2 regions of the Sediminicurvatus halobius genome follow, and region 2 is predicted to be linked to the other one. Evidence: predicted binding sites of a transcription regulator. Region 2 holds the regulator's gene; the other holds the start of a gene.
What was found. The regulator FNR, encoded in region 2, switches genes on or off when oxygen is low (the NO sensors DNR and NnrR bind a similar motif). The targets are predictions, from matches to a motif close to TTGATNTANATCAA.
Positions count from the first base shown of each region.

Region 1: the regulator FNR is predicted to act here: its motif matches at 2,257-2,270, upstream of ccoN (cytochrome-c oxidase, cbb3-type subunit I).

Region 1 is NZ_CP086615.1:609,506-614,821, reverse strand. Features, by position in the region: gene LMH63_RS02825 (hypothetical protein) at 1-306, opposite strand, end outside; gene cpdA (3',5'-cyclic-AMP phosphodiesterase) at 312-1,151, opposite strand; gene LMH63_RS02815 (YfaZ family outer membrane protein) at 1,352-1,927, opposite strand; gene LMH63_RS02810 (SlyX family protein) at 2,025-2,225, opposite strand; gene ccoN (cytochrome-c oxidase, cbb3-type subunit I) at 2,360-3,784, shown strand; gene ccoO (cytochrome-c oxidase, cbb3-type subunit II) at 3,798-4,403, shown strand; gene LMH63_RS02795 (cbb3-type cytochrome oxidase subunit 3) at 4,403-4,564, shown strand; gene ccoP (cytochrome-c oxidase, cbb3-type subunit III) at 4,561-5,316, shown strand, end outside.
Region 2 is NZ_CP086615.1:3,110,179-3,115,494, forward strand. Features, by position in the region: gene LMH63_RS14585 (histone deacetylase family protein) at 1-723, shown strand, start outside; gene sufT (putative Fe-S cluster assembly protein SufT) at 774-1,325, shown strand; gene fnr (fumarate/nitrate reduction transcriptional regulator Fnr) at 1,341-2,117, opposite strand; gene LMH63_RS14600 (phosphatidylglycerophosphatase A family protein) at 2,461-2,928, opposite strand; gene thiL (thiamine-phosphate kinase) at 2,925-3,890, opposite strand; gene nusB (transcription antitermination factor NusB) at 3,899-4,363, opposite strand; gene ribH (6,7-dimethyl-8-ribityllumazine synthase) at 4,372-4,833, opposite strand; gene LMH63_RS19550 (four helix bundle protein) at 4,936-5,295, opposite strand.

The DNA of each region.
Region 1 (5,316 bases), 1.7 Mb from region 2:
CTCGGCATAGCGCTCGACGTCATCCAGGCGCTGGCGCAGCTCCTGGTAGCGGCGCTGGGCGTGCTCGGCATCCGCGCGCGCGGCCTTGAGCTCGCCCTTGAGATAGGCCACCTGCTCCTCGGCCCGACGGCGACGCCCGGCCTCCGCCGCCTGGACGCGCACGGCCTCGTCCTCGGCGCGCTGGCGCGAGGCCTCGAGCTCGCCACGGTAGTAGGCCGCGACCTCCTCCAGGCGTAGCTGGGTCTTCTCCAGATCCGCCTGGAGACGCTCGGTAAGGCTGTCCGGGGCCGCGCGACGCTCGCTCATCGTCGCTAACGGTAGCCGCCGCACTCGAGATCGACGTCGTGCATGGCCGCCGGCAGCCGCACGACATCGGTGTCGATGCCGCCATCGGCGTCGAGATGCAGCCAGCGGTAGCCCGGGGGACGGTCGTCCACAGCGAACTCGCGCGAGCCGGGGCGGAACTGCAGCCCGGTGGAGGGGGTGGCCAGCAGGCGCACGCCCCGCCGCTCGTCGTCGAAGGACTGATGCACATGGCCCCACACGACGCCGCGCACCTGCGGATGGCGGTCGAGGACGCGGAACAGCGCCTCGCCGTTGTCGACGCCTATGCCGTCGATCCACTCGCAGCCCATCGCCACCGGATGGTGGTGCAGGCAGACCAGCGCGTGCCGCTCCGGCTCGGCGACGAGGCAGCGGTCCAGGGCGTCCAGCTCGGCGGCGGTGAGGTGCCCGCCGGCGCCATTGCCGGTAAAGGTGTTCAGGGTGATGAGCTGCCAGTTGCCGAGGACGGCGTTGCGGGCCCAGGTCACCCGGCCGTGGGCGTAGAGGCGCTGCAGCATGGCCGGGGCGTCGTGGTTGCCCGGCATCACCAGACCGCGCACGCCGAACTCCTCCAGGCGCTGCTTGAGCCGGCGATAGGCCGCCTCGGACCCGTCGTGCACGAGATCGCCTGTGTGCAGCAGGACATCCGCCGGTGCCTCGGCCCACCGCAGATGCTCCAGCACCGCCTGGGTCGTGGCCTCGGTATCGACGCCGGCGAGCTGCGCGCGGGTGTCCGCGAACAGATGAGTGTCGGTGATCTGGAGCAGGCGCAGCTGGGTTCGGGTGCCCGCTGCGCTTACCTGATGGGGGGAGTGGTCGCCGCTCATCGCTCCGCCATGGCCTGGGGTTGTGCCCGAAGTATGGGCGGGCTCCCGGGCGCATTTCTGCCGCGGCGGTCACAAGTTGCCGGCGGCATCGGCGTTGCCGAGCCAGGAGTCTGCGCCGCAGAACGTCTCCCGGCTGCGGCGCAGACTCATAGCCGCGATACGGCAAGCCCGCGCGCGCAAGGCGCGCGGGCGGGCGCCGATCAGAAGCTGATGCGCACGCCGGCGTAGAGCCCGTCGTCGAAGCTGCGGTCGTCGCCGAAGCGGCGGCCGTCGTAGTCGAGCTCGACGTCCCGGTAGCCGATATAGGCGCTCGCCGTGCGCAGCACGCGATACTCCGCGCGCAGGGCGAGCTCCTGGTAGCCGTCGATGTCGCTGGCGGAAGTCGCCCCAGGGGCGAAGTAGGCGTGGCCGCCGATGCCGAAGCGATTGAAGGTCGGCCACGTGTAGAGGAACTTGCCGCCGATGGCCAGCGCCCCGCCGTCGGCGTCGCGCTCGTCGTCGTTCACCGCCACCACCTTGCCGCCGACGCCGAGCTCCAGGGCGCCGCGCGTGGGATTGGCGTCATCCACCAGATGCAGCTCCGCCTCCAGGATATCGCCGTCATCCTCGTGGTGGAGCCAGCCGCCGCCCACTTCCAGGCCCTCGGGGGCGAGCGGCTGGATGAAGGAGAGCTTGGCGGCATCGCCGCTCAGATTGAAGTCGATGGACGTGGCCGCTGCCGGCCCGGCAGTCACGCCGAGGGCGAGCGGGATCAGGGCGAGTTGACGCAGCCGCATGCAGGGCCTCCTTCCGGTGTCCGTGGTCGCGCAGCAGCGCATGATACGCGTTCTCTCCCTGGCACGGGAGCGGCGTGCAGGCCCCCCGCCGGCGGCGTCACTGCCGTGGCGGCGCACCATCCTGGAACAGCGAAGGGTCGAGCCGCGCCAGCAGGCGCTCCAGCGCTGACACCCGTGCGGAGAGGGATTCGATCTCGCGCTGCTGGGCGGCCAGGCTCTGATCCAGCTGCTCCAGATCCTGACTCTGGAAGGCCACGCGGCCCTCCAGTCGCTCGAGGCGCTCGTCTTGCTCCTCCATCGCACTCCTCCTCCCCGCCCCCCGGGCGGGTTTGACCTGGATCAATAACCCCGGGCGGCCCGGCACCGAGAATGCGCGACAGGGAAACCGGCTCCTGCCGCCCCGTTCGCCAGGCCATCACCGGAACGAAGATCATGGATATGACGCCTGCCTACAACGATCGCGTAGTGCGCCAGTTCACCGTCATGACGGTGGTCTGGGGCATCGTCGGCATGCTGGTCGGCGTGCTCATCGCCGCCCAGCTGCTGTTCCCCGCGCTGAACTTCGATCTGCCGTGGCTGACCTACAGCCGCCTGCGACCACTGCACACCAACGCGGTGATCTTCGCCTTCGGCGGCTCAGCCCTGTTCGCCACCTCCTACTACGTGGTGCAGCGCACCTCCGGGGTGCGGCTGATCAGCGACCGTCTCGCCGCCTTCACCTTCTGGGGCTGGCAGGCGGTCATCGTCGGCGCCGTGATCACCCTGCCGCTCGGCATCACCCAGAGCAAGGAGTACGCCGAGCTGGAGTGGCCGCTGGACCTGCTGATCACCGCGGTGTGGGTGGCCTACGCGGTGGTGTTCTTCGGCACCATCGTGCGGCGCCGGATCAAGCATATCTTCGTCGCCAACTGGTTCTACGGCGCCTTCATCGTCGCCGTGGCGATGCTGCACATCGTCAACAACCTGGCGATTCCGGTCTCGGCCACCAAGTCCTACCCGATCTATGCCGGCGCCGTCGACGCCATGGTGCAGTGGTGGTACGGCCACAACGCCGTGGGTTTCTTCCTCACCGCCGGCTTCCTCGGGATGATGTACTACTTCGTGCCCAAGCAGGCCGGGCGCCCGATCTACAGCTACCGGCTGTCGGTGGTGCACTTCTGGGCGCTGATCTCGGTGTACATGTGGGCCGGGCCGCATCACCTGCACTGGACCTCGCTGCCGGAGTGGGCCCAGTCCCTCGGCATGGTGTTCTCGCTGATCCTGCTGGCGCCGTCCTGGGGCGGCATGATCAACGGCATCATGACCCTCAACGGGGCCTGGCATAAGCTGCGCGACGACCCGATCATCCGCTTCCTCGTGGTGAGCCTGTCGTTCTACGGCATGTCCACCTTCGAGGGGCCGATGATGTCCATCCGCACCGTCAACGCCCTCTCCCACTACACCGACTGGACCATCGGCCATGTCCACTCCGGGGCGCTGGGCTGGGTGGCGTTCATCACCATCGGCTCGATCTACATGCTGGTGCCGCGGCTCTGGAACCGCGAGCAGATGTACAGCGTGCCGGCGATCAACCTCCACTTCTGGGTCTCCACCATCGGCGTGGTGCTCTACATCGCCTCGATGTGGATCGCCGGCGTCATGCAGGGGCTCATGTGGCGGGCGGTCAACGAGGACGGCACGCTCACCTACAGCTTCATCGAGTCCATCGCCGCCACCTACCCCTATTACGCCGTGCGCCTGCTCGGCGGGGTCCTGTTCTTCGCCGGCATGCTGATCATGGGCTGGAACGTCTGGCGCACCATCCGCCCGCTGGCCGAGCGCGCCCCAGCAGCCGCCGCCGCGGCCCAGAGCGCCTGAGGAGATCACCGCCATGTCCCATGAAATCGTCGAGAAGAACGTCGGCCTGATGGGGGTGCTGATCTTCATCGTCATCAGCATCGGCGGGCTGGTGGAGATCGTGCCGCTGCTGTTCGCCAACCAGACGACCCAGCCGCTGAAGGGCGTCGAGCCCTACCCGGCCATCGAGTTCGCCGGGCGCGACGTCTACGTCAGCGAGGGCTGCTACAACTGCCACTCCCAGCAGATCCGTCCGTTCCGCGCCGAGACCGAGCGCTACGGCGACTACTCCCGCGCCGGCGAGTTCGTCTACGACCGGCCGTTCCAGTGGGGCTCCAAGCGCACCGGGCCGGACCTGGCCCGGGTGGGCGGCCGCTACACCGACCAGTGGCACTACGTGCACCTGATGAACCCGCGGGACGTGGTGCCGCAGTCCAACATGCCCGCCTACCCCTGGCTCGCCGAGCGCACGGTGGACGGCGATGCCCTGGCGGGACGCATGGCCGCCCAGCGCGACCGGCTCGGCGTGCCCTACAGCGATGAGGACATCCAGGCCGCACGGGAGCTCGAGGACGTCACCGAGATGGAGGCGCTCATCGCCTACCTGCAGGGGCTCGGCCAGTACGGGGAGGGGCAGTGATGCTGAGCGGGATCATGACCGGACTACTGATGCTGATCTTCCTCGGCATCGTCATCTGGGCCTACAGCGGCCGCCGGCGGCGGGACTTCGAGGAGGCCGCTCGGCTGCCCCTCGAGGACGAGCCCCCGGCGTCGCGCCAGAACAGGGATGAGCAGTCATGAGCATCTTCTGGAGCAGCTTCATCATCGTCCTCACCCTCGGCAACATCGCCGCGTGCTGGTGGCTGATCCGCTGGACCGCCAGGCCGCGCGTGGGCGAGGCCGCCGCCGAGGAGACCACCGGGCACGCCTGGGACGGCATCACCGAGTACAACCGACCCATGCCGCGCTGGTGGCTGTGGCTGTTCTACGGCTCCATCGTCGTGGCGCTCATCTACCTGCTGCTCATGCCCGGCCTCGGCAGCTTCGACGGCCTGCTCGGCTGGAGCCAGTACGAACGCTACGAGGCCGAGGTCGCCGCCGCGGAGGAGCGCCTCGCACCGCTCTATGCGGGGTACGCGGCGACGCCGATCCCCGCGCTGGCGGAGAACGACGACGCCATGGCCACCGCCGGGCGGCTGTTCGCCAACAACTGCGCCACCTGCCACGGCTCCGACGGCCGCGGCGCGCGGGGCTACCCCAATCTGGCGGACACCGCCTGGCAGTGGGGCGGCGCGCCGGAGGACATCCGTCACACCCTGCTCAACGGCCGTCAGGCCGTGATGCCTGCGTTCGGCGCCCAGCTCGACGAATCCGCCATCGAGGCCACCGCCGCCTACGTCTACAGCCTGAATGGGCGCGAGGCGCCGGATCACCTGATCCGCCGCGGCGAGCGCCACTACCAGCAGCTCTGCATCGGCTGCCACGGGGCCAACGGCCAGGGCAACCCGCAGGTGGGCGCGCCCAATCTCACCGATGACTACTGGCTCTACGGC
Region 2 (5,316 bases):
GAGGGCACCATCGACGAGCGTGCCCAGCGCCGCACGGGCTTTCGCTGGTCGCCGGCGCTCTACCGGCGCACCCTGCTGGAGACCGGGGGCACCGTGCTCACGGCGGCGCTGGCGCTGGAGCACGGGCTCGCCTGTAACACCGCCGGCGGCACCCACCACGCCTTCGCCGGTCACGGCAGCGGCTACTGCCTTATCAACGACCTCGCCGTGGCGGCCTGCTGGGCGCTCGCCGAGGGCGGCGCCCGGCGGGTGCTGATCGTGGACCTGGACGTCCACCAGGGAGACGGCACGGCGGTGCTGCTCGCCGACGAGCCGCGGGCGTTCACCTTCTCCATGCACTGCGCGGAGAATTTCCCTGCCCGCAAGCAGCGCAGCGACCGCGACCGCGCGCTGCGGCGGGGCACCGGCGACGAAGCCTATCTGGACGCCCTCGAGGCGGAGCTGCCGGCCCTGCTCGCCGACCCCGCACCGGACCTGGTGCTCTACGACGCCGGCGCCGACGTCCACGCCGACGACCGCCTCGGGCACCTGCGCCTGAGCGACGACGGCCTATCGCGGCGGGACGCCTGCGTGCTCGGCGCCTGCCGGCAGCGGGGCATCCCCGTGGCAGCGGTGATCGGCGGCGGCTACGACCGCGACATCCCCACCCTCGCGCGCCGCCACGCGCGTCTGCATCATGCCGCCGCGCAGGTGACGGGATGCGCGGTGGCGATGGTAAACTGACGGGGAAATATCGACTTGCGGACGGCGCCTGCAGGCGCCCGGAGTAGGCCATGCCCATGCAGAGCAACGAGCCCGTCACCTTTCTGCGCGACTGCGAGGCGGCGCTGATCCCCGCCGGGGATACGGGCACCATCCCCAAGGGCGCCGAGGGCATGATCACCCAGGCCCTCGGCGGCAGCTACACCGTCTACATCCAGGGCAACCTGTTCCGCATCGACGGCAAGGATGCCGACGCGATCGGCAAGGAGCCGGAGCCCACGCCGGAGCTGCCGGACGACGCCTCGGAGGAGGATGTCGAGCAGCTGGTCTGGGATCAGATGCGCCGCTGCTACGACCCAGAGATCCCGATCAACATCGTCGAGCTCGGGCTCGTCTACCGCTGCGACATCGGCAAGCGCGACGACGGCAGCCGCAAGGTATCCATCGACATGACCCTCACCGCCCCCGGTTGCGGCATGGGCGACATCCTCGCCTACGACGTGCGCGAGAAGGTGAAGCAGGTGCCGACGGTGGAGGAGGTCGAGGTGGAGATCGTCTTCGACCCGCCCTGGAGCTTCGAGATGATGTCCGACGCCGCCAAGCTGCAGACGGGAATGATGTAGCGGGTCCGTCTCGCGTCAGTAGCCGGTGTCCCGCTGGCCGACCGCCGCGGCGTCCTCCGGCGGCCGGCCGGCCAGCTCGTGCAGCGCCTCCACGTCGGTAAGCCGCACCTCGCGCCCCTCGGCGCTCAGCCAGCCTTGATCACGAAACCGCCGGAACAGCCGGCTCATGGTCTCCGGCGCCAGGCCCAGGTAGTTGCCGAGCTCGCTGCGGGCCATGGGCAGGCGGAAGCGCGTGGCGGACAGCCCGCGCCGGGCGAAGCGGTCGGAGAGGCTCAGCAGCAGGATGGCGAGGCGCTCCTCCGCCGTGCGCCGCGCCATGGCGAACAGCATCTCCTGATCGGAGAAGATCTCCCGGCTCATCAGCCGCAGCAGCTGGCGCTGCAGCCCGGGGATCTCGCTCGCCAGATCCTCCAGCCGCTCGAAGGGCAGCTCGCAGACGCTGGTGGTCTCCAGGGCCTCGGCGCTGCAGGGATGGCGCCAGGTGTTGATGGCATCCAGCCCCACCAGCTCCCCAGGCAGATGGAACCCGGTGACCTGCTCCTCGCCGCCCGACGAGACGGTGTAGGTCTTCAGCGCCCCGGAGCGCACCGCATAGATGGCGTGGAAGTCGTCGCCCTCGCGGTAGAGGTGGTCGTTGCGCTGCAGGGGGCGGCGCCGCTGGACGATATCATCCAGCAGGGCCACGTCGCTCTGGCTGAGGCTCACCGGGAGGCACAGCTGCACGAGGCTGCAGTTGGTACATGCGCTGCGCAGGCTGGAGACGCGGAAATCGCTCACATCGGCGCTGGTCATGGATCATCCCTGCCCTTGTATGCCGCTGCGCCGGCGCCGCGCGGTGGTACCCGGGAGGCGCCGGCAATCCCCCCATGATAGTGCCCACGTCGCTCCGGGGCCATGACAAGTCTCGGCGGCGCTGCCGCCGGCCCGGTCCGAAACGCGAGCCCGCATATCTCACCGATTCGCGCAGCGAGGGCGTGGAGATGGCGGGCAGGAGATGGGCAGCGCGGAGCCCTTCCCGAGGGAGAGTCCGGGCGCGCAGGCGTACTCGACAGTACGTCGAGCACCCGGGCCGAGCGCAACGCAGGACTGGCCGCCAGATCCGCGCCCGCAGCCGTGAATCGGTGAGATGTGCGGGCTAGCCGGCAAGCCACGCGAAGGACTGCACCACCATCCACGCCCCGGCGCCGGCGAGCACGTCATCGAGCATGATGCCGATACCGCCGCCGAGGCGCCGGTCAACCCAGCTGATGGGCCACGGCTTGGCCATGTCGAGAATCCGGAAGGCCACGAACGCCACCGGCAGCGGCCACCAGCCGGGCGGCAGGGCGATGCAGGCGAGCCAGATGCCGGTGAACTCGTCCCAGACGATGGCCGGGTGGTCGTGCACGCCGGCGGCCCGCGCCGCGGCGCCGCAGAGCCAGCAACCGAACGCGAAGGCTGCGACCACCACGAGCACCTGCACCGGCACCGGCAGCCAGAGCAGCAGCGGAACCGCCGGCAGCGCCGCCAGCGTGCCCGTGGTGCCCGGCAGACGCGGCGAGAGGCCGCTGCCGAAGCCGGTGGCGAGCAGCTGCACCGGTTCACGCAGGCGAAAGACACTCATGCCCCGCCCCCGAAATGCTGGTAGCCGCCGCCGGCGAGCTCCCGGCCCCGGGCGTCGCGCACCCGCAGGCCAGCGCCTTCGGTCACCCGCCCGATGGGCGTCAGCGGCAGGGACTGCGCTGCGGCGAGGCTGCCCAGCGCCGAATCCGCCGCCGCCGGGGCCGTGAAGCAGAGCTCGTAGTCATCGCCACCGTTGAGTGCAAGATCCACGGCGGCACGGTCTCCCGCCCAGGCGCGCAGCCGGCGGGACAGCGGCAGCCAGTCGGCGCGCAGCTCGATGCCGACGCCGCTCGCAGCGGCGATGTGCCCGGCATCCGCTGCCACGCCGTCGGAGACATCGATGGCGGCGGAGGCCACGCCGGCCAGCGCCTGGCCCAGCGCCACCCGCGGTGTCGGCCGGTGCAGGCGGCGCAGCAGCCGCGCCCAGCGCCTGTCCTCGCCGGCCCCGGACTGCCAGGCGGCGAGCCCCGCCGCCGCCTCACCTGGCCGGCCGGAGAGCCAGACCCGGTCGCCGGGCCGGGCCCCGTCCCGGCGCAGGGCCGGGCCGGCCAGACATCCGATCACCTGCACGCTGACCGTGAGCGGCCCGCGGGTAACATCGCCGCCCACCAGGGCCACGCCGTGGGCCGTGGCCAGCGCCCCGAAGCCGGCGGCGAAGCCCTCGAGCCAGGGCTCGTCGACCTTCGGCAGCGTGAGCGCCAGCAGCGCCCACTGCGGCGTCGCGCCCATGGCGGCGAGGTCGCTGAGGTTTACCGCCAGCGCCTTGTGCCCGACGTCCGCCGCCGCCGCGTCCGCCGGAAAGTGAACGTCTGCGACCAGCGTGTCGAGGGCGAGTGCCTGGGGACGCCCCGGCGCCGGCCGCACCAGCGCGGCGTCGTCACCGACCCCCAGCAGCACGTCCTCGCGGGCTGCCCCGACGTGGACGAGGTAGCGGGCGATGAGGGCAAACTCGGAGAGCGCCACGCGGCGCCTCAGCGACGACGGCGACCGAGCTCGGCGGCGCGCAGAGGCTGGTCGCGCCCGACGCGGTCCAGCACGCCGTTGATGTAGCGGTGGCTCTGCTCGGCACCAAAGGACTTGGCGAGCTCCACCGCCTCGTCGATCACCACCCGGTAGGGCACCTCCATGCGCGCCATGAGCTCATAGGTGCCAAGGCGCAGGATCGCCTTCTCCACCGGATCCAGGGTCGCCGCCGGACGGTCCAGGTAGCGGTCGTAGGCGGCATCCAGCTCCTCCACCCGGGCGATGACCTCGTGCAGCAGCTCCGTGAAGTAGTCCAGCTCCATGCGCCCGAGCCGGTACTCCTCGAGGAACTGGCGCTCGATGGCGCCGGCCTCGTGGCCGGTGAGCTCCCACTGATAGAGGGCCTGCAGCGCACGCCGGCGGGCGCGGGTGCGGCGGCGGTGGGCATGGGGCCCGGACGGGATATCGGCCACAGGCAGGCTCACAGCTGACGCAGCAGGCTGATCATCTCGAGCGCCGTCAGCGCCGCCTCCGCGCCCTTGTTGCCGGCCTTGGTCCCGGCGCGCTCGATGGCCTGCTCGATGCTGTCGGTGGTCAGCACGCCGAAGGCCACCGGCACTCCGCTCTGCATCGACAACTGCCCGATGCCCTTGGCGCACTCGCCGGCAACGTAGTCGAAGTGCGGGGTCCCGCCCCGGATCACGCAGCCGAGCGCCACCACCGCGTCGTACTCCCCGGAGGCCGCCAGCCGCTGCACCACCAGCGGCAGCTCCCAGGCCCCCGGTACCCGCACCAGCGTCAGCGCGTCATCCGCCACCCCATGCCGCACCAGCACATCCCGCGCCCCGGCCACCAGCTGCTCGACGATGAAGCTGTTGAAGCGCGTGGCGGCAAGCGCGACTTTGGCGTCCTGAGTGGTGAAAGTGCCTTCGATGATCTGCATTGTCCGTTAACTTCTGATGAGGAGTGGCAAGTTGCAAGTTTCAAGTTGCAAGCGAGAATACGGGGCCGGCAGCAGCGCCCGCTCGGCCGGCACGTCAGCGAGTTACCTGCGAAGACTCGCTGCGAGGCCTGCGATTATACGGCTCACTTCCGTGCTTCGCAGGATTAGCGGTTCCACCGAAGGCCCCGGGAGATACCCAAGATCCTGCATAAGCCGCAGCTGTGCGCGTAATTCGCCTGCTGAACCCCTCGCCACCCCGAGGAAGTAGCCAAACTCCGCTGGCGAAAAACGCTCAAAACCCTCCGCTACATTGCTGACCACGGACACCGCACTCCGTCGCGCCTGACGACAGAGATCGAAATCCTGACGCAAACACGGCTTCGTGGTCCGGTAGACGTCTACGGCCAACCTATGACCTTTCTGCCAGGCCACTAGCTCCTCAAAACCACGAATCCCTGCCATCGCACCCCCTCCTTGGGGTTA